One region of the Herbidospora sp. NBRC 101105 genome, then DNA from elsewhere that is predicted to be linked to it. Evidence: riboswitches for the same ligand, from Rfam matches in the RefSeq annotation. Region 1 holds a riboswitch; each other region holds the start of a gene.
The links. Region 1 has a riboswitch for cobalamin ahead of QSK34_RS35020 (5-methyltetrahydropteroyltriglutamate--homocysteine S-methyltransferase). Riboswitches for the same ligand answer to the same signal wherever they lie in the genome.
Positions count from the first base shown of each region.

Region 2: another riboswitch for cobalamin. It lies ahead of QSK34_RS23180 (ribonucleoside-diphosphate reductase subunit alpha); the one in region 1 lies ahead of QSK34_RS35020 (5-methyltetrahydropteroyltriglutamate--homocysteine S-methyltransferase).
Region 3: another riboswitch for cobalamin. It lies ahead of cobN (cobaltochelatase subunit CobN); the one in region 1 lies ahead of QSK34_RS35020 (5-methyltetrahydropteroyltriglutamate--homocysteine S-methyltransferase).

Region 1 is NZ_BSSX01000010.1:41,004-50,695, reverse strand. It holds gene QSK34_RS35035 (hypothetical protein) at 122-469, shown strand; gene QSK34_RS35030 (hypothetical protein) at 513-779, shown strand; gene QSK34_RS35025 (HNH endonuclease) at 929-1,612, opposite strand; partial or broken gene QSK34_RS35020 (5-methyltetrahydropteroyltriglutamate--homocysteine S-methyltransferase) at 2,017-2,358, opposite strand; cobalamin riboswitch at 2,475-2,650, opposite strand; gene QSK34_RS35015 (hypothetical protein) at 2,749-3,426, shown strand; gene QSK34_RS35010 (ABC transporter ATP-binding protein) at 3,423-4,181, opposite strand; gene QSK34_RS35005 (FecCD family ABC transporter permease) at 4,178-5,224, opposite strand; gene QSK34_RS35000 (ABC transporter substrate-binding protein) at 5,221-6,168, opposite strand; gene QSK34_RS34995 (TfuA-like protein) at 6,165-7,217, opposite strand; gene QSK34_RS34990 (YcaO-like family protein) at 7,210-8,460, opposite strand; gene QSK34_RS34985 (YcaO-like family protein) at 8,453-9,631, opposite strand; gene QSK34_RS34980 (YcaO-like family protein) at 9,640-9,692, opposite strand, start outside.
Region 2 is NZ_BSSX01000005.1:534,527-544,218, forward strand. It holds gene QSK34_RS23145 (extracellular catalytic domain type 1 short-chain-length polyhydroxyalkanoate depolymerase) at 1-748, shown strand, start outside; gene QSK34_RS23150 (TspO/MBR family protein) at 805-1,290, shown strand; gene QSK34_RS23155 (SgcJ/EcaC family oxidoreductase) at 1,280-1,684, opposite strand; gene QSK34_RS23160 (response regulator) at 1,755-2,396, shown strand; gene QSK34_RS23165 (pyridoxamine 5'-phosphate oxidase family protein) at 2,448-2,852, shown strand; gene QSK34_RS23170 (GAF domain-containing sensor histidine kinase) at 2,845-4,386, opposite strand; gene QSK34_RS23175 (ribonucleotide-diphosphate reductase subunit beta) at 4,509-5,504, opposite strand; gene QSK34_RS23180 (ribonucleoside-diphosphate reductase subunit alpha) at 5,504-7,783, opposite strand; cobalamin riboswitch at 7,858-8,072, opposite strand; gene QSK34_RS23185 (MBL fold metallo-hydrolase) at 8,163-8,936, shown strand; gene QSK34_RS23190 (DUF8508 domain-containing protein) at 9,132-9,692, shown strand, end outside.
Region 3 is NZ_BSSX01000006.1:209,132-218,823, reverse strand. It holds gene QSK34_RS24735 (hypothetical protein) at 1-371, opposite strand, end outside; gene prcA (proteasome subunit alpha) at 467-1,261, opposite strand; gene prcB (proteasome subunit beta) at 1,283-2,098, opposite strand; gene QSK34_RS24720 (ubiquitin-like protein Pup) at 2,310-2,519, opposite strand; gene QSK34_RS24715 (hypothetical protein) at 2,850-3,089, shown strand; gene QSK34_RS24710 (serine/threonine-protein kinase) at 3,246-4,133, shown strand; gene cobN (cobaltochelatase subunit CobN) at 4,123-7,614, opposite strand; cobalamin riboswitch at 7,648-7,813, opposite strand; gene QSK34_RS24700 (ferredoxin-like domain-containing protein) at 7,863-8,864, shown strand; gene QSK34_RS24695 (precorrin-8X methylmutase) at 8,861-9,478, shown strand; gene QSK34_RS24690 (precorrin-2 C(20)-methyltransferase) at 9,478-9,692, shown strand, end outside.

The DNA of each region.
Region 1 (9,692 bases):
AGGAACGACAGCGTTCCATGTCGTTACCAGGCGTACCCATGGGAACCTATGAGTAGGGCTAGGAAGGAGTAGGAAGGTTGGCGTAGCCTCGACCTACTGCCGTCCCCCAAGAGGAGCACCCATGCGCCCGACCATCGCCATCAGCGACCAGGACGTGGAGCAGCACAGCCGGACCTTGCGTGCCCTCGGTGCGCTGTTGGCGGCGCATGGCCTTCGTGTTCGTCTCGTGCGACGTATCGCGCTGAGGCTTGGGCAAGCCTGGACGGCCCCCGAGGACAGAGGGGTCGAACTCGACGTCTACGGGCGACGCGGGCAGCTTGCGATCGTCACCGTGAGTCTCGGAGACGGCTCGTCGTGGTTTGCGATCAGGCGGCGGCGGGCTGGCTCGGACGTTACACGGGTTCCCGTTGCAGAGCCGCAGTCTGTAGCCGTGCGGCTCGTCGACTGGGCCGCTGACGGTACGCGGTGAAGCGGCTCCGGCGATGGGATCTTTAGACGACTTGATCGGCTGCGTGAGCCCTCACTATGCGGTCGCGCAGAAAGATCACATGCGGCTTGAGTGGTACGCGCCGACTGCGGGGGCTGATCGGGTACGGGCCATGGCGTGGACGTGCGATTGCCGCGCCACCATCTATGAGCTGCTCCATGCGGGTGGGCGGGCCTTCATCCGCAAGACGATCCAGAGCGAGCCGAAACCGAAGATCGCGGAGACGTACCGCTGGCCCGTCAAGGACGCCAAGGCCGTGTGGGATCGGCTGCTTCGCGGCGAAGCACGGTAGATCCTGCGGAGGTTCATAGCGCGCCCGGGATGGCGAGACGGGCCAGCCTTCCCCGCCGCCCCCATAGCTGCCCGCATCAGCGGCCCAACCGAGGGACACAAACAATTGGGCGGCAAAGACTGCGGTCATTGCTGCGGCTATCAGGGCATTTATTCCACAGAATGGTCGATTGCCAAAATTCCAACTTCCTCGCAAATGGAAAAATGGAGCTCCATCGAGATTTCAGAGATTTCCTCTGCGATATCGCGCGTAGCCAGCTCCCGAGGCATAGGGAGCGGGCTTGCCCTAATCTCATCGGACCATTCGGCTACGTGGTGCAGTATGGATCCTGCGATTGCCGAGATTTCCGATTCCTGGCCCCAAGTTCTCTGAAAATCCAATGCCGAGCACAGCGCATAGGCATATCTTTCCGCCCAACTGTTGTCGCGGTCTGCAGGAATAGCGGATGTCTTTAGCTTAGATTTCGCGCTCGCGTGATCGATCTCTGCCTGCACCCAGGCCCCAAAGAGGGTTCGAAACTCCTGATAGGCCGCAATCCGAGTAATTTGGTCATGAGTATTTCCATAATTTGCCGAGAGCAGCGGATTAAGTGCGGCCTTGTATTGCCGCATAGCTTTCCGATCTAATGAATTATATTCACCGTCATATCGTGTATGACATGTGGGACAAAGAGCGATGAGGTTCTTGAATTCATGTCTTTTGACTTTCGCCCACGGGATGATATGTGCAATCTCAACCGGCGTGGCGCGACATGTCGGAATTGCACAACGATGGCCTGCCTCAATAAGGACTCGACGCCGTAGTTCGCGGGGGATTGCCGGTCTCGTGGCCATAAGCGGCAGTATAGCGATTGCTATCAAAACTAGGTAGAGAAGCCATAGCCTTCGAAAAGGGCTGCGTATCGTGTCAACTTTGCCCCGCACCTTGGATCAGGATCGCTCAGCCTGTCCGGGCTCGGCGTTGGGTGCTGGCGGCGCGGGCCGCGACCGGCCGAAGAGCCGCAGCGCGGTCCGCGATCGCCAGCGCGCGGCACGCCGCAGGCGAGGCCGCCTTGATCATGTAGTGAAAATCCTCGCGGCTGCATACCTTCGACTGATCTTGCTGGCATCTCGACGAACGTGACGTGACCCGGGGTGCGGCCAGTGATGCTGGTCAACGGCTCTGCGTCGTTGCTCGGACCGCTGCGACGCTCTGCTCTTCGTCGACTCTCCATGTTGCCTTTGTGCACCAACTACTGGTAGTTGGTGTCGAACCACTTCGTCATCTCCAGCGGCGGCAGGTCCGCGGTGCCGCGTGCCATGGCGAAGTAGCGGTCGAGGCCGGTCAGGGCGCGGTATCGGGCCGGGACGGCGTCGATCATGACGGTGGTGTCGAGCACCTGGTCGTACAGGCTGAAGGTGTTGGACGGGATGGTGTCGAGCCCGGCGTCGCGGAGCTCGGTCCAGACCTCGCGGCGCAACCGCGCCGCGGTCGTCTCCAGTTCGGCGGCGTCGATCACGCCGGCCCAGTGGTTCTCGGTGGCGAACTTGAGTTCCCTCCGCGCGCCGATGCGCGGGTAACCCAGAATCGTCGTCTTCACGGCTGCTTCCCTCGTCTCGCCGACATGCGGCCACGTGAAAGGGGAGACAGCGCACGACGCGCAGGCCCTCCCACGAGGCCGCGGACCACCACGCGCCGAGGTCGGCGCGCGGGCGGAGGCAGGTCTTCGGACTCGTGGGCGTGGTGCTCGTTCCTAGTGGCCGTCGCTTCCCAAGCCCGGAGGGCTCAGTGCTGGTGACGGCGGTCGTTCCCACATACCGCTGCGGGGCAGTCCCGGATTCGCACCGGGTTCCCTCTTACGACGCCCGGCTCTGGCGGAGGCGGGCGAACCATCCACGCCGCCGAGCTTATCCGCCATCGCGCCACCATGGACGTCGATCACCCGAGAAGGTACGGTCTGCGCGAGAAGTCGACCATTGGAGCCTGTCGCATGCCCTCCAAGACGGCCAGATCGGCCCGCCCCCTCCCCATCCAGGAGAAGCCCGGCCCGGGACGGTCGCGGTACGCGATCGGGCTGGTGGCCGCCATCCTCGTGGCGGGCTCGCTGGGATATCTGTTCGGGGCGCCGGACGCCACCGAGACCTCGGTCGCCGAGATGCGGGCGGCCGAGATGAAGCGCGACGCGCAGCAGGTCACGGAGCTGACGTCCACGGCCCGCACCACGGTTGGCGAGATCACCTCGGTCATGGTGGGCCTGGGAGAGGCGCTGCCGCCCGGCGGCGCGCTCGCCGCCCGGACGCCCGCCGACGCCGAGATCGCCGAGTGGCAGAAGGTGATGAAGCAGGCGGTCGACCGGCACGCGGCCACGCCGTCGGGCACGACCGCGACCAACGTGGCGCGGGCCGGGTTCCGCAGCGCCGTCGACGCCATGGCGATCGCGGTCGACACCTACGCCTACTGCCGGAAGGTGCCCACCGACGTGCGGGCCGGCTGCCTGGAGGTCGCCCTCCGGCAGCGCACGGCCGGCGTGCTGGCCTGGTCGGTGGCGGCCACCCAGCTCGACCAGATCAACGTCGACGCCGGCCACGGTCACCAGCACGTCTACCTCACCAGCACGCCGGGTGAGGGGGCCATGATGGCCGACCCCGTCCCCGAGGGCTCGAACTAGCGGGCCAGGGGCAGGTTGATCCTGGGCAGTCCGTCGGGGCCGTGGGTCACCTCCGCGGTCACGCCGTACACCTCGGTGAGCAGGCCGGCCGTGACCACCTTCGCGGGCGGGCCGTCGGCGACCAGGCGGCCTCCGCTCAGCACCGCGAGCCGGTCGCAGGCGGCCGCGGCGAGCTGGAGGTCGTGCAGGGCGGCGACGACGGTGACGCCCAGCGACCGGACCAGCCGCAGCAGCTCCACCTGGTGACGCAGGTCGAGATGGTTGGTGGGCTCGTCGAGCAGGAGCAGGCCGGGCTGCTGGACCAGCGCCCTGGCCAGGTGCACCCGCTGCCGTTCGCCGCCGGACAACCGGGCGTAGGGGCGGCGGGCCAGCGAACGCACCTCGCAGCGTTCCATCGCGTCGTCGATCAGGTCGTGTTCGGCGCGGGTGAGGCGTCCCAGGGTGCCCAGGTAGGGCACCCGGCCGAGGGCGACGATCTGCTCGACGCTGTTCTCCAGGTCGGCGGGCGACTCCTGGGTGACGACGGCCACCCGGCGGGCCACCTCGCCCGCCGGGGCGGTCCACACGTCGAGCCGGTCGACCGTGATCCGGCCTCGGTCGGGCCGCTGCCGCCGGTAGACGCAGCGCAGCAGGCTCGACTTGCCGCTGCCGTTGGGGCCGATGAGGCCCAAGATCTCCCCCGGCGCCGCCGACAGGGTGACGTCGTGGAGCACGGGCGCCCAGGAGAGGTCCTCGATCTCCAGCGAGAGGCTCACGACAGCGCCCTCCGGTTGGCTCGGGCCAGCAGGACCAGGAAGAACGGCGCGCCCAGCAGCGCGGTGATGACCCCGATGGGGATCTCGTCGGGCTGGTTGAGCAGGCGTGCCCCCACGTCGACCCACACCATCAGCAGCGCTCCGGCCAGCGCGCTCAGCGGGACCACCCACCGGTTGTCGCCGCCGGCGACCATGCGGACGGCGTGCGGCACCATCAGCGCCACGAAGCCGATGCCACCGCTGACCGACACGACCGCGCCGACCGTGATCGCCGAGCCGACGACCAGCCGCGTCCGCAGCCGGTTCACCTCGACGCCCAGGCTCGTGGCCCCCTCCTCCCCCAGCACGAGGGCGTTGAGTTCGGCCGCGCGCAGCCGGAACCACACGACGGAGATCGCGACCACGACCGCCGGGACGGGCAGGTCGTTCCATTGGGTGCCGGACAGGCCGCCGAGGGTCCAGAACAGCGCCGACCGCAACTGGGAGTCGGGTGAGTTCAGCACGATGAAATTGGTCGCGGCCTCCGCCAGTGCGGCGACGGCGACCCCCGACAGGATCAGTGAGGTGACGCCGAGCCGGCCGCCGCCGCGCGCCAGCAGCAGCACCACGGTGAAGGTGAGCATGGCGCCGGTGAAGGCCGCCACGGGCAGCAGCCACGACAGGCCCGACATCAGCGCCAGCACCGCCCCCAGCGACGCCCCCGAGCTGGCTCCGATCAGGTAAGGGTCGGCCAGCGGGTTGCGCAGCACCCCTTGGAGCACCGCGCCGGTGACGGCCAGGCCCGCGCCGACGATCGCACCGAGCAGGACCCGGGGCAGCCGGATGTCGCGCACGATCACCGCGAGCGGTCCGGAGGGGGCGTCGTGGGTGGCGAGGACGATGCGCCACACGTCCAGGAAGGGGATGTCGACCGGTCCCAGGCCGACGGCGGCGACAAGGGAGACGCCGAGCAGCACGCCGAGCAGCACCACCGAGCCTGCCAGGGTCACCCGACGGCCCGGCGGGTCGGTGGAGACCCGCCGGGCGGCGACGCGGACGGTCAACGGGCGAAGCCCTCGGCCAGGGCCTTGAGCGCGCGGCCGCTGCGCAGGCCGGGCTGAAGGTCGTTGACGGGGATGACGACGAACCGGTTCTCCTTGACCGCGGTGACGTCCTTGATCGGGGCGTAGGAGCGCATCCACTCGATGGACTCGTCGGCGGGCTCGAAGACCTGGTCCTCGACGATGATCACCTGGGGGTCGCGCTTGACCAGTTCCTCCCAGGACACCTGCCCGAACTCCTTCGTCTCGGGGAAGATGTTCTCCCCGCCGGCCCGGCGGGCCAGGTCGTACACCAGAGTGTTCGCGCCGCTGGTCAGCGGCTTGTCCTTGCCTCCGGCGTAGTCGAAGACGCGCAGCGCCGGGGTGACGGGGGTGACGGCGTCGACCTCGGCCTTGAGCGCGGTGACGAGCTGCTCGGCCTTGTCCTGCACGCCGAAGACCTGTCCGAGCGCGCGCAGGTCGTCGTAGGTCTGCTCGACGGTGGCGGTGCCGCCCGGGCAGCTCGCCGACAGCAGGTGGCTGTTGACGCCCTCCTTCTGCAGGACGGCGCGGTCGCCGAGGGCCTTGGGGCCGTAGTCGTCGGGGTAGCCGCTGACCACCAGGTCGGGGTTGGCGGAGTAGACGACCTCCTTGGACGGGGGCGGGAAGGCGGATTCGGAGATCACTTTCACGCCGGTCAGGTCGGCGGCGTACTGCTGCATGATGTCGGTGGCGGCGACGGTGCCGGCCATCCGGTCCTTCAGGCCCAGGGCCAGCACGACCTCGGTGGCGACCGTGCTGGAGGTGACGATGCGCTCCGGCGGCTTGGCGTAGGTGTAGACGGTGCCGCAGTTGCTCACCTCTACCGGACCGGGAGCGGCCGAGGGCGCGGGGGCGGCCTGGGTGCCGGACGTGCCGCAGCCGGCCAGCAGGACGATGGCGGCCAGCGCGAACAGGGGTTTCTTCACTGTTTCTCCTTGGAGGCGACACGTGCGGCGTACTCGCCGCGGACGCGCAGGGTGTCGAGGATCGCGGCGGGCACGTCCCCCGCGACCTCGGTGGTGGCGGCCACCAGACATGCCTGGTCGGCGGCGAAGGCGGCGAGACCGGCGGGGGTCAGGTCGGCCAGGTCGGCGGCCGGGACCCGCTCCGACACGAGGGCGATCCACTCGTCGAGGGCGGCCCCGTGCGGGCGGGCCCCTGTGGCGGCGGCCACCAGGCGCAACACGGCGGCGCGTTCGAGCTCGTCGTAGCCGCCCTCGGCGCGCAGGTCGTCGAGGACGGCCGCGGCGACGGCGGGCGGGAGCGCGGTCCGGCCGACCGGTTGCACCGCCCGCCACTGCGAGGTGCGTTCGAAGTGCCAGGCGCGGTCGGCGGGCCGGATCTCGTCTGCGGCCAGCAGGTCGAGCAGCGCGAGGGCGTCGGCGCGTTTCACGTCGCGCCGCCCGCCGGGCAGCCAGTCGCGCAGTGGCGTGTCGCGACCGTCCAGCAGGCGGGGCCAGCGGCGGTCGGGATAGTGCAGGTCCTTCGCGGCGGCGAGCAGGCCGGCCGCCTCGCCGCCGGAGATCACCCCTTCGGTCACGGCGGCGCGCAGCGTGGCGCGGATGGTGACCATCGCCTCGTTGACCGGGCGGTATCCCTGGTCGGCGTCCAGATGGGCGACCGCCACCTCGTCGTCGTCGATCAGCTCGCCGGTGACGAACGCCCGGTAGACCTCGCCCACGCCGGTCATGCCGTAGGGCGCGAGCTCGGCGGCGCGCAGGGCGCCCATGCTGGCCGCCCCGGCGACGGAGACGCCTTCGGACATCGCCCAGAGGAGCTCCTTGTGCCAGACGGCGGGGACCCGCTCGTACACCCCGTCGACGAAGGCGACGACACGGGGGCGTTCGGCGGCGACCAGCGCGGCCACGTCGCCCTGCCCGGCCGGCGGCAGCACCACGACGTCGCGTCCGGGAAGGCGGTCGTGCACGACGGAGGCCGGGATCGTCGGGCCGGCGAAGACGGCGATCTCAGGCATCGGCCGGCTCCGCTCCGAGGGCACGCGCCCGGGGACCGGGCAGGGTCGGTTCGCCGGTCAGCGCACCGGCCCCCTCCAGGCCGGGCACCAGCACCTTGACCACGGGCACACCCAGCGACGGCCGGGTCAGGTCGACGGCGGCCACCTGGTCGAGGCCCGCCGCCGCCAGCCGGTCGAGCAGCCAGTCGAGGTCGTCGCCGAGCAGGTCGTGGTCGGCCCCGGTGACCGTGAACGGCCGGGCGTGCGGCAGGGTCGCGCGGAACGCGTCGCGCAGCTCCGTGACGCCGCCGGTGTCGGTGGTCTGCGCGTAGCGCTCCCGGGTGACGTCGTCACGCGCGCCCGAGATGGTGATCAGCCGCGACTGGGCCGCCTCGGTCAGCGCCCGCTGGACCGCGATGGACGGGCACGGATGACAACCCAGCCCGGTGGCGGCGGGCAGCGGGCGGAACGGGTCGGGTTCCGCCTCCACGATGTGGCAGAGCACCACCGGGACGCCGAGGTCGGAGGTGAGGTCGAACAGCGCGGCCTCGACGCCCGCCCGGTCGTAGAGGTCCAGCAGCCGCACGGTCTCCGGGTCGGTCAGCGTGGCGGCGTCGATCCGGGCCCCGGCCTGGGACGGGCCGTCGCGGAGGTCCCACAGGGCCGCCGCGTCCCGTTCGATCAGTTCGCACAGCGCGTGGACCAGCGCCTCCAGCGCGGTGTTCCCCCCGGCCAGGCCGTTGCTGTCGCGCGACAGGCCGTGCCCGGTCAGCGCGGGCGGCAGGGTGAAGTCGAGGCTCACCGCCTCGTAGGGCACCGCTCTCGGTTCGCCGGTGCGGACGTCGGCGCCGTCGATCCAGAGCAGGGGCGTGACGTCGTCGAGCACGCCGTCGGCGGTGCGCGGCAGCCCGCGGGGGTCGAGTGCCGCAGGGCCCAGTTCGGCGGGCCGGGCCAGCCGCAGGGGGCGGTCGATCACCTCGGCGTGGGCGTGCTCGACGGCCTCCATGGCCGCCGACACGCGGCTCGCCGCGCGGCTGACGCCCTTGCCCTGGCTGACCGAGAGGCTGCGCGCGTTGGGGCGATAGGCGGTGGCGACCGGGATGCCGATGAGGTCGAGGCCGGTGACGTCGGCGACGCGGGTGACCCCGCACGCGCTCAGAGCCGGGCCGAGCCGCCGCCAGGTGTCCTCCAGGGTGGCGGCGCGGTGGGTGCCGGTCCTGGCGACCTTGCGGCCGGGCCGGTCGAGGTTCCAGGGATCAGACATGCGGCACCGGCAGCCTCTCGACGTGGCCGGGCAGCGGGTCGGCCCCCGCGCCCAGGAAGGGGTAGGCGGCCGGTCCGGTGGAGCGCAGCCCCGGCACCACGACCCGGGCGACGTGCAGCCCCACGGCGGCCAGGTCGGGGGTGGTGAGATCGATCGTGATCACGTCGAGGCGGGGGGCGGTGGACGGCGTACCGGCGGGATCGCCGCCGTCGAGGCGGTCCCGGATGGCCGAGGCGACCCGTTCGTCGGCGAGGAGCTGCAGCGTGCAGAGCACGTCGGTGGCGTCGCCCAGGTCGGGGGCGTAGGAGTCGAGATACCGGCGGTCACTCCGGTGCGGCATCAGCGGGCCGGCCGGGCGTTCCCACTCCGGGATCCCGCCGGCCACCTCGGCGAGGGCGTCCAGTGAACGCAGCGCCTCGGCGGCGGCCGACCGGGCCGACCCGGTCGCGCAGCCCACGCCGAGCAGCCCCTCCGGGGTGACCGCCGTGCAGAGCACCACCGGTGCGCCCAGCGTGTTGGGGACCGACCGCCACGTGAGTTCCGCGCCGTCCGGGACGGGCAGCGGCGGCCCGTCCAGCCGGGGGAAGGCCGCTCCCCCGTGCCAGGCGGTGGCCAGGGCGTGCCGTTCCACGACCTCGGCGAGCGCCGAGGCGCGGGCCGCCTCCGGGGTCGGCCCGGCGGCGATGCCCGCCGCGATCGGCAGGTGCGCCGGGCGGCCCCGCACCAGCGTGTGCTCGCCGGACGACAACCAGACCAGCGAGGCGGGCACCCATACGGGGCTTCCGTCGCCGGCTCGTCCGGGCGTCCACGAGAGCACGTCGTCGCGGCGCAGGCCCACGAACGGGAAGCCGGGGCGGTCGTGCTGGTCCGGGGAGTAGAGGGCCAGCCGCTCGGGGTCGACGGCGGAATCGAGGTCGTGCCAGGTCGCCCGTCTGAGCCTGGCTTCCGGGACCAGGTGGCCCGCGTAGCGTTCGGCCGCCTCGCCCAGCGCTCTGATCCGGGCGCGGGCGGGGTCGCCGAAGGACGCGCCCCCGACGACGGGGTTGCCGAGGGGATGGCCGAACCGGCCCGTGGCGGCCAGTTCGGCGGTCGCGGTGTGCAGCACGGCGTGGCTGCGCCCGGTCACCACGCGGGTGACCGGCCCGGTGCGGGGGTCGAGCAGGACGTCCATCGGATCTCTCAGGTGTGCGGGAGCGGGACGAGGTTGACGTCGGCCTCCGCGATCGGGGCGG
Region 2 (9,692 bases), on a different contig from region 1:
CATCAGGACCGCGCAGCAGTGGGGTGACCTGGTGCGCGGCGCCTACCCGGGCTACAGCGGGCCCCGGCCGCGGATGCAGATCTGGCACGGCACCGAGGACGCCACGCTGCGCTACCCGAACTTCCAGGAGCAGATCAAGCAGTGGACCAACGTCCACGGCCTGTCGCAGACCCCGACCTCCACCGACACCCCGCGCTCGGGCTGGACGCGGACCCGCTACGGCACCCAGGTCGAGGCGATCAGCCTCCAGGGCGTCGGCCACAACCTGCCGCTGTCGGGCCAGGCCGCGATGGCGATCAGCTTCTTCGGCCTCGACGGCACCCAGCCGTCACCGTCGCCTTCCCCGTCACCCTCTCCGTCGCCCTCTCCTTCCCCGTCGCCGTCCCCGTCCCCGTCGCCCTCGCCCTCTCCCTCGCCGAGCCCCAACAACGGGCCGTGCCGGGTGGCGTACACCGTCAATCCCTGGAACACCGGGCTGACGGCCAGTGTGACGATCACCAACACCGGGACCAGCCCGGTCAACTCGTGGAACCTTGCCTTCACGCTGCCCTCCGGGCAGACGGTGACCTCGGCGTGGAACTCCACGGTCTCGCCGGCCAGCGGGAACGTCACAGCGCGGAACCTGGCCTACAACGCGACGATCCCCGTGAACGGGACCCAGTCGTTCGGGTTCAACGCCAACCACAGCGGCAACACCGCGCGGCCCAGCGCGTTCACGCTGAACGGAACCGCCTGCACCGTCGTGTGACCCGCGAAACGGCCTGGCTCCGGCCGGGCCGTTTTACGGGACGTTACGGTGTCACCATGAGTGAACCCCCGCGTACCCACTGGCTCCGGCGCTGGCCGGGGCTGGTGCTCGCGCTGCTCGCCGTGCTCGCCACGGCGATCGACAACCGCGTGATCGCGCAGAACGCGCGGCCGGGGTTGGCGGAGGTCCAGCGTCCCCCCTTCGAGCTGCCCATCTGGCTGCACGGGCCGATGTTCGCCTTCCTCTCGCTCACCTTCGCCCTGATCGCCGGTCTGCTCTGGTACGAACAGGCCCGGCCGCTCGCCCTCTGGTGGTGGGTGGCCCAGTTGGTCGCCTACTTCCTGTGGGCGCCGCTCTCGCTCGGGCTCCGCCTTCACTACCTGGCCGCGATCGACGCGGCGATCTTCCTCGCGCTCCAGGTCGTCGGCTTCGTCGTCTTCTGGCGCGACAGCAGGATGGCGGCCCTGCTCCTGCTTCCGTTCATGGCCTGGACGGTCTATCTCACCGCGCTGAGCTACGAGTTCGGCCGGCTCAATACGTAGGGAGGACCTCGGTGTTCTGGCAGGCGGTCAGCAACCATCGGCCGTCCTCCCTGGTCATGACCCACATCGGCGAACCCGGGTTGCCCACGGGGTCGCCGTCGGGCGAGTGGTAGCGCTGCACCACCTTCACGGCGGCGACGTCCGGGCGGAGGAACAGCACGTGCTCGACCTCGAAGGTCACCGACAGGTCCTTCATCGCGCCCGGCAGCACCTTCCGGGTGAAGGCGGCGATCTCGTCGCGGCCGAACAGGCGGCGGCCGTGGCCGGTGGTCCAGATCGCGTCGTGGCGGAAGAGCGCCACGAACTCCTCGGTCAGTTCGTTCTGCTGGGCGTGCTCGACGGTCGCGACGACGGCCCTGATCTCCTCGGTGTCCATGAGCTGAGCGTGCTTCATCAAGTGAGCTTGAGGTCAAGGAGGGCTTAGGTCCCTTCCGCTGAGGACCTCCGGTATCTACATTCGTCCCATGATTCGTGTCTTCCTGCTCGACGACCACGAGGTCGTGCGGCGTGGAGTGGCGGCGCTGCTGGAGTCGGAGGACGACATCGAGGTCGTCGGCGAGGCCGGCACCGCCGCCGCGGCCGTCGCGCGCATCCCCGCCCTGCGGCCCGACGTGGCGATCCTGGACGTCCGGCTGCCCGACGGCGACGGCGTCAAGGTCTGCCGTGACGTGCGGAGCCAGGTGCCCGGTCTGGCCTGCCTGATGCTCACCTCCTACGCCGACGACGACGCCCTCTTCGAGGCCGTGATGGCCGGGGCGGCCGGTTACGTGCTGAAGCAGATCCACGGCTCCGACCTGGTGGGCGCGGTCCGCACCGTCGCCGCCGGGCAGTCGCTGCTCGACCCGCAGACCACCGCGTCGATGCTCCACCGGCTGCGCGACCAGGCGAGCCGCACCGACCCGCTGGGGGCGTTGTCGGAGCAGGAGCGCACGATCCTGGAGCTCATCGGCGAAGGGCTGACCAACCGGCAGATCGGAGAGCGCATGTATCTGGCGGAGAAGACCGTCAAGAACTACGTCTCCAACCTGCTGGCCAAGCTCAACATGCAGCGGCGCACCCAGGCGGCGGCGCTCGCGGCCCGCATGAGGGCAGATCGGCGCGATTAATAGGACTTAGGTCCCTAATCCCCTATATGCCGTTACCGGCAGACTCACGACATGAGAATCGACTCGGCCGGGCTCACGGTGTTGTCGCGGGAGGAGTGCCTGCGCCTGCTGGCCACCACGCCCATCGGGCGGCTCGTGTTCACCTATCGGGCGCTGCCCGCCGTCCAGCCGGTCAACTACGTCCTCGACGGGGAGACCGTCGTCATCAGGACCGCCATCGGTTCCCGCCTGGCCGCCGCGACCCGTGACGCCGTGGTGGCGTTCGAGATCGACGACGTCGACAGGGAGACCGGGTCGGGCTGGTCGGTGACCGTGCTCGGGCACGCCCGCGGGGTGACCGCGCCCGAGGAGGTCGCCCGGTTGTCGAGGTTGCCGCTGATGCCCTGGGCGCCCTCGGCGTTCGACCACTTCGTGACGCTCTCCACCGATGAGGTGTCGGGCCGCCGGATCAACTGACGGGCACGCTCCAGCGCAGGCGGGTGTGCCAGCCGTCGGCCGCGCCGATCGAGAACGAGCCGCCCAGCAGGACCGCCCTCTCCTCCAGGTTGCGCAGGCCGCTGCGGCGGCCCCCGTCGGTGACGCCGACGCCGTCGTCCTGGACGATCAGGGTCAGCACCCCGCCGGTCACCTCGGCCACCACTTCGGCGCGGGTGGCCTTCGCGTGGCGTACAAGATTGGAGAGGGCCTCGCGCAGGACGGCGAGCAGCTGTTCGGCGACCGCGTCGCCCACGGCGTTGTCGAGCCAGCCGTCCATCCGCAGGCCGGGCATGAAGCCCAGGTGGCCGCGGGCGCCCTCGACCAGTTCGACGATGTGGGAGCGGAGGCTCTGCTCGCCCATCACGGCCGGTGACTGGAGGGCGAAGATGGTGGAGCGGATCTGCCGGATCGTCTCGTCGAGCTCGTCGATCGTGTGCCTGACCCGGGTCGCCGCCTCGGGGTGTTCGACCAGTTTGACCGTGCTCATCAGCGTCATGGCGGTGGCGAACAGGCGCTGGATGACGACGTCGTGCAGGTCTTTGGCGATGCGGTGGCGGTCTTCCAGCAGGCCCAGGCGCTCGGCGTCCTCCCGGGCCTCGGCCAGTTCCAGCGCGATCGAGGCCTGGTCGGCGAAGGCGCTCAGCATGCGCAGCAGCGACGGCGTGAACGGCAGGCGGCCCGGCCGTTTGCCGAGCTGGAGCACCGCGCGCACCGAACCGACGCGGCCCAGCGGTATCGACGCCTGGTCGACGAGGTCGGCGAGGTCGCCGTCGACGATCTCGGTGCCGTTGCCGAAGCGCAGCACGGCGACGTCGGCGTCGGCCATCTCGCGGGCCCGGCCGACGACGTGGGTGAGCACCTCGTGTGGCCCGGCGCCCGACAGCAGGCTCGTGGTGACCTCGGACGACGCCTGCAGCCACATCTCTCGGCGGCGGGTTTCCTCGAACAGGCGGGCGTTCTCGATCGCGACGCCGGCGGCCGTGGCGAGCGCCGTGACGACCGCCTGGTCCTCCTCGTCGAACTCGGCGCCGCCGCGTTTCTCGGTCAGGTAGAGGTTGCCGAAGACCTCGTCGCGCACCCGCAGCGGCACGCCCAGGAAGCTGCCCATCGGCGGATGGCCGGGCGGGAAGCCGTAGGAGTCGGGGTGGTCGGAGATCCGCGCCAGCCGCAGCGGCTTCGGCTCCTTGATGAGCAGGCCGAGCAGCCCCAGGCCGTGGGGCCAGTGCTCGATGCGGGCGATCTCCTCCTCGCTCAGCCCGACCGGGATGAACTCCAGGAGGGTGGACTCCTCGCCCACCACGCCCAGCGCGCCGTAGGTGGCGTCGACCAGCCGGGCGGCGGTCTCCACGATCCGGCCCAGCACGGTCTCCAGCTGGAGGTCGCTCCCGATGAGGACCACGGCCTCCAGCAACGAGTGGACGCGGTCACGGGTGGCCAGCACGGCGTCGAGCCGGGTCTGCAGTTCGGCGAGCAGCTCATCCAGGCGCATGCTGGGCACGAGAGGGTGAGCCATGCCGACATTCTGCTCCTAACCGGCGGCGCGGGGCGACCTGCTGACGCGGGTCGGGCGGGTCCACCGGTGACCGTCTCGTCGAAGGGCGTGACGGTCACCGGGGCGCGGATGAGCGGGCGCGGCTAGAAGTCGGCGTCGAAGCTGACCGTGCCGGTGACGCCGACCTGGTAGGCCGAGACCTTGCGCTCGAAGAAGTTCGAGAGCTCCTGCACGTCCTGGAGCTCCATGAAGGCGAAGGGGTTCTTCGAGCCGTACAGGGGCGGGACGCCGAGCTGGGCCAGCCGGCGGTCGGCGACGTGCTCCAGGTAGAGGCGCATGTCGGCGATCGACATGCCCGGCACGCCCTGGCCGAGGAGGTCTTCGGCGAACTGGGCCTCGCAGTCGACCGCCTCGGCGAGCATGCGCCTGATCTCGGCGATCAGGTCGTCGTCGAACAGGTCGGGCTCCTCGGCGCGGGCCACCTCGACGACGTCGAACGCGAACGCCATGTGCATCGACTCGTCGCGGAACACCCAGTTCGTGCCCGAGGCCAGGCCGTTCAGCAGGCCTCGGGAGCGCAGGAAGTAGACGTACGCGAAGGCGCCGTAGAAGAACAGGCCCTCGATGCACGCGGCGAAGCAGATGAGGTTGAGCAGGAAGGCCCGCCGGTCGGCCTTGGTCTCCAGGCTCTTGAGGTCGCCCAGGGAATCGATCCAGCGGAAGCAGAACTCGGCCTTGCGGCTGATCGACGGGATGTTCTCGACGGCCGCGAAGGCCTCGAAGCGCTCCTGCTCGTCGGGCACGTAGGTGTCGAGCAGGTTCAGGTAGAACTGCACGTGCACGGCCTCCTCGAAGAGCTGCCGCGACAGGTAGAGGCGCGCTTCGGGGGCGTTGACGTGCTGGTAGAGGTTGAGCACCAGGTTGTTGGCGACGATCGTGTCACCCGTGGCGAAGAAGGCCACCAGCCGCGACACCAGGTGGCGTTCGGCGGGCGACAACCTCCCCAGGTCGGCGAGGTCGGAGTGGAGGTCGACCTCCTCGACGGTCCAGGTGTTCTTGATGGCGTCGCGGTAGCGCTCGAAGAACGCCGGGTAGCGCATCGGGCGCAGGGTCAGGCTCATGCCGGGGTCGAGCAGCATCACTGGCACGCCTCACAGGACTCGGGGTTCTCCAGGGAGCAGACCTCGGCGGCGGTCAGCACCGGCACGGTGGCCTGCTGGATGCGCGTCGCGGGGCGCGAGCGCAGGTAGTAGGTGGTCTTGAGGCCCGACTTCCAGGCGTAGAGGTACATCGACGAGAGCTTGTCGATGGTCGGGCTGGCCATGAACAGGTTGAGCGACTGGCTCTGGTCGATGTACGGGCCGCGCGCCGCCGCCATGTCGACCAGCGCCCGCTGGGGCAGTTCCCAGGCGGTCCGGAACAGGGTCCTGATCTCGCCGGGCAGTTCGGCGATGCCCTGGACCGAGCCCTCGGCCTGACGGATGGCCGTGCGGATCGGCTCCGTCCACAGGCCGCGCGCCTTGAGCTCGGCGACCAGCGCGTTGTTGATCTGGAGGAACTCTCCACTGAGCGTCTCGCGCTTGAAGAGATTCGACACCTGCGGCTCGACGCACTCGTAGCAGCCCGCGATCGAGGCGATGGTCGCGGTCGGGGCGATGGCGATCAGCAGGGAGTTGCGCAGCCCGTACTCGGCGATCTTCGCGCGGAGCGCGGTCCATTCGGGGCTGAGGCCGTGCAGGTCGGGCTGGAGCCTGCCGCGGGCGGCCCAGGTCTCCTGGTACGCCGGATGCGGACCGTGTTCGGCCGCGAGGTCGGCCGAGGTGTCCAGAGCGGTCAGGTAGATCTCCTCGGAGATCCGGGTGGAGAGCTCCTTCGCCTCAGGGGAGTCGAAGGGCAGCCGGAGCGCGAAGAAGACGTCCTGGAGCCCCATCAGCCCGAGGCCGACCGGACGCCAGCGGGGATTGCTCGCCGCGGCCTGCTTGGTCGGGTAGTAGTTGATGTCGATCACGCGGTCGAGGAAGACCACGGCCGTCTTGACGGTCCGGCGGAGCTTGGCCCAGTCGATGCCGCCGTCGGCCAGGTGGGCGGCCAGGTTGATCGAACCCAGGTTGCAGACCGCGGTCTCCTCGTCGTTCGACACCTCGATGATCTCGGTGCACAGGTTCGACAGGTGCACCACGTTGCCCGGCTCGGCGGCCTGGTTGCAGGTGCGGTTCGAGGTGTCCTTGAAGGTCATCCAGCCGTTGCCGGTCTGGGCCAGGGTGCGCATCATCTTGGCGTAGAGGTCGCGGGCGCGGATCTGGCGCACCTGACGGCCGTCCTGCTCCGCCTTGCGGTAGACCTCGTCGAAGGCCTCGCCCCACAGGTCGGGCAGCTCGGGCAGCTCGTTCGGGTCGAACAGCGACCACATCTGGTCGGCCTCGACGCGGCGCATGAACTCGTCGGGGATCCAGTTCGCCAGGTTGAGGTTGTGGGTGCGGCGGGCGTCCTCGCCGGTGTTGTCCCGCAGCTCCAGGAACTCCTCGACGTCGGGGTGCCAGGGCTCCAGGTAGACGCACGCGGCGCCCTTGCGGCGGCCGCCCTGGTTGACGGCGGCCACGGAGGCGTCGAGGGTGCGCAGGAACGGCACAATGCCGTTGGAGTGGCCGTTGGTGCCCTTGATCAGGGCCCCCCTCGACCGGACCCGCGACCAGGAGATGCCGATGCCGCCGGCGAACTTCGACAGGTGGGCGACCTGGGCGTACCGCTCGTAGATCGAGCCGAGCTCGTCGCGCGGGGAGTCGACCAGGTAGCACGACGACATCTGGGTGTGCCCGGTGCCGGAGTTGAACAGCGTCGGCGAGCTGGGCAGGTAGGACAGCGACGACATCAGGCGGTAGAGCTCGACCGCCTCCTCGGGCGTGCGCGCCAGCCCGCAGGCCACCCGGAGCAGCCAGAACTGCGGGGTCTCCACGGGGAGCCGGGTCTGGGGGTGGCGGAGCAGGTAGCGGTCGTACACGGTGCGCAGGCCGAAGTACTCGAACCGCCGGTCGTTGCCGGTGTCGATCGTGGCGTCGAGCAGGTCGGCGTGGTCGGCCACGAAGGCGGCGGTGGTGTCGCCGATCAGGCCGAGGGCGTGGCCCTCCTTGATCGACCGGCTGAACGTGTCGGCCTCGACCTCCTTGCGGATGTACGCCGCCAGCAGCCGCGCGGCCAGCCGGGAGTACTGCGGCTCCTCGCCGATCATCTCGGCGGCGGTCTGGATCGACAGACGGTCGAGTTCGGCGGTGGTGGCGCCGTCGTACAGGCCACTGATCGTCCTGGTGGCGACCCGCAGCGGCTCGACGTCGTCGAGCCCGCCGGAACAACTCTCCACCGCGGCCACGATCCTGGTCACGTCGACCGGTTCGAGCGAGCCGTCGCGCTTCTTGATGCGCATCCTCGTCCTCTCCTCGCGAACTCACCGAGGCGCGCGGGCACGAGGGCACCGGGCGGGGCCGTCCCACGCGGCCTCGGACCAAAACGCGATTGGCAGGTCTTCGGACTCGCGGGCGTGCTTCGTCGCGAAGCGCCTACCGGCCGTCGCTTCCCAGGCCTTCGGCAGCCCAGTGCTCGATTGACGGCTTTCGTTCCCACTCACCGCTGCGGGGCAGTCCCGGATTCCCACCGGGTTCCCTCTTACGGCGCCCCGGCTGGCGGGCGGGGCGAACCAACGCGTGAGACACCATATCTGGGATCGAGATCGGCTGTCACATCAACATGTGGTGTCCGGCACCCCCGGACGAATCCCCCTGGCGGAGTGTGCGCAGGATGGGGTGATGGAGCGGAAAACCTGCACCGTGCGACTGGTGGGCGGGCCCACGGCGCTGCTGGAGATCGGCGGCCTCCGGCTGCTCACCGATCCGGCCTTCGACGCGCCCGGACCGATCCCCAGCGGCACCCGGACGCTCATCAAGACCACCGGCCCGGCCGTCTCCCCGGAGGAACTGGGCGATCTCGACATCGTCCTGCTCTCCCACGATCAGCACGCCGACAACCTCGACCGCTCGGGCCGGGCCCTGCTCGACGAGGTGCCCGAGGTGCTGACCACGCCCGAGGCGGCCGAACGGCTCGGTGAGGACATCACCGGCCTGCGGCCCTGGGAACACCGGACCTTCGAGCGGCCCGACGGCGGCTCCCTCCGCATCACGTGGGTGCCCGGCCGCCACGGGCCACCCGGCACGGAAGATCTCACCGGCCCGGTGACGGGCTTCGTGCTGACCGCCTTCGATCTACCGGCGATCTACGTGAGCGGCGACAACGCCTCGCTTGAGGCGACCCGCGAGATCACCGAACGGCTCGGCCCGATGGACGCCGGCGTCTTCTTCGCCGGCGCGGCCCGGACCCCGCTGCTCGACGGCTTCCTGACCTTCACGGCCGAGGAGGTGGTGGAGGCGACGTTGATCACCGGCGCGGAGGTGGTGATCCCCGTCCACATGGAGGGCTGGCAGCACTTCACCGAGGGCCCGGCCGACCTGCTGGACGCCTTCGAGAAGTACGAACTCGCCGACCGGCTGCACCTCTTGGAGCCCGGAGAGTCGACCTCGTTCTAGCCGACTGGGATTGTCGGTGATCCGTCCACGAGTGTCGTCAGAAAGCCGTTTGTCCACGTCGCGGACCTGGGCGAAGTGAAACGTCACGGAAAGAAACGGCGAACTCCTCGGTAGTAGCAGAATGTGCCATTTCCAAGGCATATGCGGTGCCACCATGCTCTGTGGAGACCATCTCCCCCAAGGAGCAGAACACCTGTGGCTAATCCCAGAGCACGCCGCCTGATCGCTGCGGCAGGTCTGTCGTTAGCGGTCGCGGCCACCCTGACGACCGTCCCGGCTCCCGCGAGCGCCCTCTCGACCGACGTCGTCATCTCCGGCGTCTACGGCGGTGGCGGCAACTCGGGCGCGACCATCAAGAACGACTACATCGAGCTGGCGAACCTCACCGGCAGCCCGATCAACGTGTCCGGTTGGAGCGTTCAATACGCCTCGGCCGCAGGTGCCGTCTTCCAGATGACGAACCTGAGCGGAACGATCCCGGCCCACGGCAAGTACCTGGTCCAGCAGGCGCCCGGCGCCGGCGGCACGCTGAGCCTGCCGACCCCCGACGCCACCGGCTCGATCCCGATGTCGGCCACCTCGGGTGTCGTCGCGCTGGTCACCGCGCAGGTCCCGCTGGTCGGCTGCGGCACCTCCTGCGCGACCGCCCCGAACGTGAAGGACCTCGTCGGCTACGGCGCGACCGCCAACGTCGAGACCCTCGCGGCCCCCGGCCTGTCGAACACCACGGCCGCCGCCCGGTCCGGCGCTATGACC
Region 3 (9,692 bases), on a different contig from region 1:
GGTGATGCGGCGGGCTCCGCGTGACCGTGACGTGCTTCGGCGAGGAGACCGCGCAGCCGCCGGACCTCGGCGATCAGCCGGGGCACGTGCTGCCGGGCCTCGGCGATGAACCGGGCGTTCTCGTCCCAGCGCCCGTCGGCGACGTCGGCGTAGCGGGGCTCCTGAATGAGGGTGCAGGCCACGATCTCGTGATGGTCGAAGCCGGGCCAGCGTTCACCGCGCCCGGTGTCGGGGGTGGTGGCGACGGCGACCAGGCACATCGCGTACGTGTCGTCGAGGTTGCGCACGTGCCAGGGCCCGGGGGTCGCGGCGTCGGCCAGCTCCTCGATCGCGGCGAGTTCCTCGTCGGTCATCGGTCCGGCCGCTTCCATCGGGACAGCTCCTCGTCTTCCGCGGGCGGGCGATGGAAACGGGGCGGCCCCGCCGACGTCGGCGGGGCCGCCCCGTTGAAGCGTCTTCGGTTGGACTACAGCGGCGGTTCGGAGCCCGTGTCGATGTCGCCCTCGGGGGCCGTGGGCGGGGGCTTGGGGCCGCCTTCGGGGGTCGCGGGGGCGGGCGGGGTGGGCGGGGTCTCGGGCGGGGGAGGTGTGATGAGGCGCTCCAGACGGGGGCCGCTGAGGCGCAGGAACTTGCGGTGTTCGCGGTTGCGGTCGAGGACGGCGACCTCGAGCTGGGCGGCCGACGGGCGTTCGCCGCCCGGTTCGGTCAGCGCGCTCAGGGCGGCGTCGAGGGCGTCGGCCAGGGGGGCGCCCGGACGGTAGCGCTCCTTCAGGCGGGTCGCCACCGTGTCGGACTGGCCGCCGATGACGGCCATGCCCTGCTCGTCGAAGACCGAGCCGTCAAAGGTGAGGCGGTAGATCTGGTCCTGGTCGGAGGTCTCGCCGACCTCGGCGACGACGATCTCGACCTCGAGGGCCTTGATCGAGTCGGTGAAGATCATGCCGAGCTGGCTGGCGTAGACGTTGGCGAGCGCGCGGGCGGTGACGTCGTTGCGGTTGTAGTTGTAGCCGTTGACGTCGGCGTAGCGGATGCCGGCCTGGCGGAGGGTCTCGAACTCGTTGTAGCGGCCGACGGCGGCGAAGCCGATGCGGTCGTAGATCTCGCTGATCTTGTGGAGCGCCTTGGACGGGTTCGGGGCGACCAGCAGGATGCCGTCGGCGTACTGGACCACGACCACGCTGCGGCCTCGGGCGATGCCCTTCCGCGCGTATTCCGCGCGGTCGCGCATGATCTGTTCAGGCGACGCGTAAGGGAACGGCATGGACACCTGTGGGGTTCCTTTCTAGCGCAGCGGCGCGGTCGGCCCGTCGGGATCGATCATCCGGCCCGACAGGATGGTCTCGACCGCGGCGGAGACCTCCTCTTCGGGCAGGCGGCGGTAGCCGTCGGCGGTGATGACCGCCACGACCGGCCAGATCCTTCGGGTGACGTCGGGACCGCCCGTCGCGGAGTCGTCGTCGGCCGCGTCGTAGAGCGCCTGCAGGACCGTGAGGACGACCTCGTCGGGTGAGGCGTTCTCGCGGTAGAGCTTCTTCAGCGAGCCGCGGGCGAAGATCGAACCGGAGCCGATCGAGTGGTAGAGGTGGTGCTCGTAGGGGCCGCCGCCGACGTCGTAGCCGAAGATGCGGCCGCCGTCGATCTTCTCGTCGTAGGCCGCGAAGATCGGGACCACGACGAGGCCCTGCATGGCGGCGCCCAGGTTCTGCCGGACGAAGGTCGCCAGCCGGTTGGCCTTGCCCTCGGTCGACAGGGAGCGGCCCTCGAGCTTCTCGTAGTGCTCCAGCTCGACCTGGTAGAGGCGGGCCATCTCGATGCCGGTCGAGGCGGTGCCGGCGATGCCCATGCAGGAGTATTCGTCGGTCCGGAAGACCTTCTCCATGTCCCGGTTGGAGATCATGTTTCCCGAGGTGGCGCGCCGGTCGCCGGCCATCACCACGCCGCCGGCGCAGGTGACCGCCACGATCGTGGTCGCGTGGGGGATCTGCTCACCGACGGGGGCGGGCAGCGCGTCGCGGTTGCCCGGGAGCATCTCCGGGGCGTAGCCACGCAGGAACTCGGTGAAGGACGAGGAACCCGTATTGGTGAAGAGGTTGTTCATCCAGGCCTGCTGAGATGCCACGCGACTCCCTCCTAGGTCGTGTTGTTTACGCCGACCCTACTCATGTGACAGCGCTGGTTGCACTCTTCCCGATCAGCTCACCGCGAACCGGGTTCATGATCGGAAATTTTCCCCGCAAACGACTCGTCGCGGCCGGCGGAGGGTTCCGCGGCCGCGACGAGGGACGTGGGCGAGGTGGGCGTTGGCCCCTTTACTCGCCACCCTTCTGCACGTAGGACCGGACGAACTCCTCGGCGTTCTCCTCGAGGACCTCGTCGATCTCGTCGAGGATCGAGTCGACGTCGTCGCTGAGCTTCTCGTGGCGCTCCTGGACGTCGCTTCCCGACTGCTCCTCGACCTGCTCGGTCTCGGTCTCCTGCCTGCCCGTCTGCTTCTGACCGCCGGTGTCCCTGCTCGCCATCGGTGATACCTCCACTCGGGGGACGTGTCTGCTTCATATCTTCCCCGAACCGACCGACAACTCGCCTGAATCGCCATGCGATCTTCAAACGGGTTGACCAGATAGTTCCGCTATCCAATAATTATCAGACAGCACGACTATCCAATCAGATCGGGGTGCCTTCGAATGTCTCCCTCCACCCTTACCACCGCCGGGATCCTCCTGATCACCGTGTCCGGCGTCGCCTTCGGTGGGGCCAGTCTGCTCGCTCATATACTCGGACGTATACCCGGTTATCTGGACAATCCAGTCAGACGGGGACTGTGGCGTGCCGGACATGCCCACGCCGGGGTGCTCGTGCTCTTCTCGCTCGTGGCCCTGATCTACCTCGACCAGGCCGACCTCTCCCCCGGGTTCCGGTCGCTGGCGCAGTGGCTCATCGTGGCCGCGCCGGTCCTGATGCCGCTGGGGTTCTTCCTGTCGGTCGTACGGCCGAAGGACACCCGCCCCAACCGCCTGATCTGGCTCACCGGGCTGGGCGGGGCGTCGCTGGCGGCCGGTACGATCATCTTGGGAATCGGGTTGCTCTAGATCTCCCGGATACGGAGCGAAACCGCCGTCGGCCCACCAGAATATTGAGCGCATGGGGAGCTTGGATTCGGGTCAGACAGGTGGTTGGTTCAGATCGGTAAGCACACGGCGCAGGCTCACCATGGGAGCTCCACATCGGCCACGCCGGGTCCGCCGGTGAAACCCGAGCGCGCGAAGCAGACGCTGCTGGGTGGCCGCTACCAGCTCACCATCCCGATCCGCCGTGACGGCTCGGGCATCATGTGGCAGGCCCACGACCTGCTGCTGAAGCGCGACGTCGCGATCAAGGAAGTCCAGCCGCCCTACCGCACCGACCGTCCCGACATGGAGCTGGCCCGCCGCAAGGCGCTCAACGAGGCCCGGTCGGCGGCCCGGCTCAGCCATCCGGCCATCATCACGGTCCACGACCTGCTGGAGGAGAACGGCCGCCTCTACATCGTGACCGAATTCCTCGAAGGGCTGACCCTCCAGCAGACCATCGAGCACCTGGGCTCGCTGCCGGTCCACTGGTCGGCGTGGATCGGCTACCAGCTCCTCGCCGGCGTCCGGCACGCCCACGACGCCGGGGTCGTCCACGGCGACATCAAGCCGGCCAACGTGCTGCTGACCGGCGACCGGGTGGTGCTGACCGACTTCGGCATCGCGGCCCTCGAACACGAGGCGGCGGCGCCGACGACCGTCCCGGTCACCCGCACGGTCGACTTCATCGCGCCCGAACGCATGAGCGGCGGCCCGGCCACCCCGGCGGCCGACCTGTGGTCGCTGGGCGCGACCATCTACACCGCCGTCGAGGGGCGGCCGCCCTTCCTCGGCACGGCCATGTCGGTGCTCGGCCTGGCCACCACGCGCGACCCCGACCCGCCCTCGAAGGCGGGGCCGCTCGTGCCCGTGCTCGACGGGCTGCTGCGGCGGCGGGCCCGCGACCGGCTGCCCGGCAAGGACGTGTCGTTGCTGCTGGCGGGCCTGTTACACCGTGAGGGCATCGCGGCGGCGACGCCGGGGCGGCGGGCCGACTACCTGCCGCCCGACGCCTTCACGATGTAGCTTCCAGGTCGCCCTCGGTCTCCAGGAAGGCCTGCCGGAGCGCGGCGATGATCTCGGGGTCGGGCTCGGCCCACATGCCGCGTCCGGCCGCCTCCAGCAGGCGCTCGGCGATGCCGTGCAGGGCCCAGGGGTTCGACTCGCTGAGGAACCGGCGGTTCTCCTCGTCGAGGACGTAGGTGGCGGCGATCTTGTCGTACATCCAGTCGGCGACCACGCCGGTGGTGGCGTCGTAGCCGAACAGGTAGTCGACGGTGGCGGCCAGTTCGAAGGCGCCCTTGTAGCCGTGGCGGCGCATGGCGGCCAGCCAGCGCGGGTTGACCACCCGGGCGCGGAAGACGCGGCTGGTCTCCTCGGTGAGGCTGCGGGTGCGGACCGCGTCGGGCCGGGTCGAGTCGCCGATGTAGGCCTTCGGGTCGCGTCCGGTGAGGGCGCGGACGGTGGCGATCATGCCGCCGTGGTACTGGAAGTAGTCGTCGGAGTCGGCGATGTCGTGCTCGCGGGTGTCGACGTTCTTGGCCGCGACGTTGATCCTCCTGTACGCCGCCTCCATCGCCTCCCGCGCCGGCACGCCGTCCACCCCCCGGCCGTAGGCGAAGCCGCCCCACACGGCGTAGACCTCGGCGAGGTCGCGGTCGTCGCGCCACGTGCGGCTGTCGATCAGCGGCAGCAGACCGGCTCCGTAGGCGCCGGGGGCCGAGCCGAAGACGCGCAGCGTCGACCCGTCGGCCCTGACGTGGTCGCGGACGTAGTTGTCCGCCTCGTCCAGGTCGGCCACCAGCTTGACCGCGTCGTCCATCAGGGCGACCACGTGGGGGAAGGCGTCGCGGAAGAAGCCGCTGATGCGGACGGTGACGTCCACGCGAGGGCGGCCCAGCTCCCCAGCCGGGACGATCTCCAGGCCGGTGACGCGGCGGGAGGCGTCGTCCCAGACCGGGCGCACGCCCAGCAGGGCGAGGACCTCGGCGACGTCGTCACCGGAGGTGCGCATGGCGCTGGTGCCCCAGATCGACAGGCCGACCGAGCGGGGCCACTCCCCCGTGTCGGCCCGGTAGCGCTCGACGAGGGACTCCGCCATCGCCTGGCCGGTCTCCCAGGCCAGGCGGCTGGGCACCGCCTTGGGGTCGACGGAGTAGAAGTTGCGGCCGGTCGGCAGCACGTTGACCAGGCCGCGCAGCGGCGAACCGCTGGGACCGGCGGGGACGTAGCCGCCGTCCAGGGCGTGCAGGACGTTGGTGATCTCGTCGGCGGTGCCGTTCAGGCGGGGGACGATCTCGGTCGCGGCGAAGCGCAGGATGTCGCCGACGGCGCCCTCGGCGGTGACCGCGGCGGGGTCCCAGCCGGCCGCCTCCATCGCGACGACCAGCTCGCGGGCCTTGGCCTCGGCGACGTCGACGTCGGTCCGGGCGTCGCCGTTCTCGGTCAGGCCCAGGGCCTCGCGCAGGCCCGGGAGGGCCTGGTCGCCGGCCCACATCTGGCGGGCGCGCAGGATCGCCAGCACCAGGTCGACCCTCGCTTCCCCGGAGGGGACCTGGCCCAGGACGTGCAGGCCGTCGCGGATCTGGACGTCCTTGACCTCGCACAACCAGCCGTCGACGTGCAGCAGGAAGTCGTCGAACTCGGCGTCGTGGGGGCGGTCGTCGAGGCCGAGGTCGTGGTCGAGGCGGGCGGCCTGGATGAGCGTCCAGATCTGGGCGCGGATCGCGGGCAGCTTGGCCGGGTCCATGGCGGCGATGGAGGCGTGCTCGTCGAGGAGCTGCTCCAGGCGGGCCATGTCGCCGTAGGTGTCGGCGCGGGCCATCGGCGGCACCAGGTGGTCGACCAGGGTGGCGTGGGCGCGGCGTTTGGCCTGGGTGCCCTCGCCCGGGTCGTTCACGAGGAAGGGGTAGACCAGCGGGAGGTCGCCCAGCGCGGCGTCGGGGCCGCAGGCGGCCGACAGGCCGGCCGACTTCCCGGGCAGCCATTCGAGGTTGCCGTGTTTGCCGACGTGCACGACGGCGTCGTACCGGGACGAGAGCCAGTGGTAGGCGGCCAGGAAGTGGTGGCTCGGCGGCAGGTCGGGGTCGTGGTAGATGGCGATGGGGTTCTCGCCGAAGCCGCGCGGCGGCTGGACCATGACGACGAGGTTGCCGTCCTGGAGGGCGGCCAGGACGATGTCGTCGCCGTCGACGAACAGTTCGCCCGGGGGCGGGCCCCAGTGGTGTTCCATCGCCTCGCGGAGGTCGGCCGGGAGGGTGTCGAAGTGGGCCCGGTAGTCGTCCTTGTGGATGCGGACCGGGTTGCCGGCGAGCTGCTCGTCGGTGAGCCAGTCGGGGTCCTGTCCCCCGGCGGCGATCAGGGCGTGGATGAGGGCGTCGCCGTCCTGGGCGGCCACGCCCGGGAGGTCGCCGATCGCGTATCCGGCCTCGCCCATGGCCTTCAGCAGCCGGACGACGCTGCGCGGCGTGTCGAGGCCGACGGCGTTGCCGATGCGGGAGTGCTTGGTCGGGTAGGCCGACAACATGATCGCCACCCGGCGCTCGCCGACGGGGATGTGGCGCAGGCGGGCGTGCCGGACCGCCACGCCGGCCACCCGGGCGGCGCGCTCGGGGTCGGCGGCGTAGACGGTGAGCCCGTCGGGGTCGATCTCCTTGAACGAGAACGGGACCGTGATGATGCGGCCGTCGAACTCGGGGATGGCGATCTGCGAGGCGGCGTCGAGCGGGGACAGCCCGTCGTCGGCGGCCTCCCAGGCAGCCCGGTCGGTGGTGAGGCACAGGCCCTGGAGGATCGGGATGTCGAGGTCGGCGAGGGCGCCGACGTCCCAGGCCTCGTCCTCGCCGCCCGCCTGCGCGGTGGCGGGGCGGGTGCCGCCCGCGGCCAGGACGGTGACGATCAGGGCGTCGCACTGCCGCAGGGTGTCGATCAGGCCGGGCTCGGCGGTGCGCAGGGAGGCGCAGAAGACCGGGAGCGGGCGGCCGCCCTTGTCCCGGACGGCTTCGGACAGGGTCCGGATGAAGGCGGTGTTTCCGGCGACGTGGTGGGCGCGGTAGTAGAGGATCCCCACGACCGGCCCCTCGCCGTCGATGGCGTCGCCGAGGCCCCAGGAGGGCAGGGCCGCCGGCGGGGCGAAGCCGTTGCCGGTCAGGAGCAGGGTGTCGCTGAGGAAGTGGTGCAGCTCGGCGAGGTTCGACGGGCCGCCGTGGGCCAGGTAGGCGTGGGCCTCCGCGCACACCCCGCTGGGCACGGTGGAGAGTTCCATCAGCTCGGCGTCGGGGGCCTGCTCGCCGCCCAGCACCACGACGGGCTTGCCGCTGGCCAGCACGGCGTCCAGGCCCTCTTCGTAGGCCCGCCGGCCGCCCAGCAGGCGCACCACCACAACGTCGGCGCCGTCGAGCAACGCGGCCGGGTCGGGGGTCCGGGAGGGGTTCGCCAGACGGTAGGGGGCGCCGCTCGCGCGGGCGCTCAGCAGGTCGGTGTCCGAGGTCGACAGCAAAACGATCATGGCGAAGCCCTCCCTCGGGGTCCGCGCCCCGGGTCGTCTGTCCAGGTGACGGCCGAGTCTCCTGGCTCCCGGATCAGGGCTCACCCCGGCCTTCCCTGTGACAGTGGCCGTCGGTGGGGTTCGCTCCCCGGTGACAGTGGCGGGACCGCGCCGGATTCACACCGGCTTCCTCGTTTGTGCCGTCGCCCGATGAGACTACGGGACTCCCCCGGCTTGCAAGACCCACGGTGGGCTTTACCATCCTCGACGTGGCCATTACCGGACAATCCTCGCGCGACGCCTGCCCCGGCGCGCTGCAGGTCCACCCCGCCGCCGACGGGCCGCTGGCCCGGGTCCGGCTGCCCGGGGGCGACCTGACGGGGGCCCAGCTCGGCGTGCTCGCGGCCTCCGGAGGGGGCGTGCTGGAGCTGACGTCGCGGGCGAACATCCAGGTCAGAGGCGTGCGGGACCCGACGGCCTTCGCCGAGGCGGTCGCGGCGGCGGGGCTGCTGCCCTCGCCGTCGCACGAGCGGGTGCGCAACATCGTGGCCTCGCCGCTGAACGGTTCGGCCGCCTTCCGCGGGGTGGTCCGGGCGCTCGACGAGGCGGTCTGCGCGACGCCGGAACTGGCGGATTTGTCGGGCCGGTTCCTGTTCGCGGTCGACGACGGCTCGGGCGACGTGGCGGGGCTGGGCGCCGACGTGCTGCTGATGTCCCGCGGCGACCGCTTCGCCGTCGTCGCGGGGACGACCGATCTCCGGTTACGGCTCCCGCCCGCCGAGGCCGTCCACGAAGCGGTCAAAGTGGCACAGAACTTCCTGAAGGTCTCCGACGGCGCGTGGCGCATCCCCGACGGCGCCTTCCCCGGCGTCCCCGCGACCCTCCCCACGCCCCGGACCAGCGGATACGTCGGCGACTTCGGCGACACGACCGGCGTGCTGGTCCCCCTGGGCCGGTTGACCACGCGGCAGGCGGACGTCCTGGCCGAGGCCGAATGGCTGCGGGTCACCCCGTGGCGCACCGTCCTGGTCCCCAAGGGCACCCGGTTGCCCGGCGGGCTGGTCACCGACCCCCACGATCCCCGGCTCCACGTCACCGCCTGCACCGGCAGACCCGGCTGCGCGAAGTCGCTGAGCGACGTCCAGCACGACGCCACGCCCATCGGCGTGCCCGTCCACTGGTCCGGCTGCGCGCGGCGGTGCGGCCGGCCCCGGGGCGAGGTCGTGGACATGATCGCCACCCCGTCCGGCTACCAGCGGAGCACACCGTGACCTACATCAAGGACGGGGCGGAGATCTACCGCCGGTCCTTCGCCACCATCCGCGCCGAGGCCGACCTGTCGGCCCTCCCACCCGACGTGGCGCGGGTCGCGGTCCGCATGATCCACGCCTGCGGCATGGTCGACCTGCCGGGCGACATGGCCTGGTCCGGCGGGGTCGTCGCGGCGGCCCGCACGGCGCTGGAGGCGGGCGCGCCCATCCTCTGCGACGCGAACATGGTCGCGGCGGGGGTCACCCGCAGGCGGCTCCCGGCCGCGAACGAGGTGATCTGCACCCTCGCCGACCCGCGGGTGCCCGCCCTGGCGGCGGAACTGGGCACCACCCGCAGCGCGGCGGCGCTGGAGCTCTGGCGCGAGCGTCTCGGCGGCGCGGTGGTCGCGGTCGGCAACGCGCCGACGGCCCTGTTCCGGCTGCTGGAGATGGTGGCCGAGGGGGCGCCCGCACCGGCGGCGGTGGTCGGCATCCCCGTGGGCTTCATCGGCGCGGCCGAGTCGAAGGACGCCCTGGCGGCGTCCGACCTGGAGTTTCTGGTGGTACGCGGCCGCCGAGGCGGCAGCGCGATGACGGCGGCGGCCCTGAACGCCCTCGCCAGTGACGAGGAATGATGACCGGAACGCTCTATGGCGTGGGCCTCGGCCCCGGCGACCCCGAACTGGTGACCGTGAAGGCGGCCCGGCTGCTCGGCGAGGCGGGGGTGATCGCCTACCACAGCGCCCGGCACGGCCGCAGCATCGCCCGCTCGGTCGCCGCCCCCTACCTGCGCGAGGGCCAGATCGAGGAGGCCCTGGTCTACCCGGTGACCACGGAGACGACCGACCA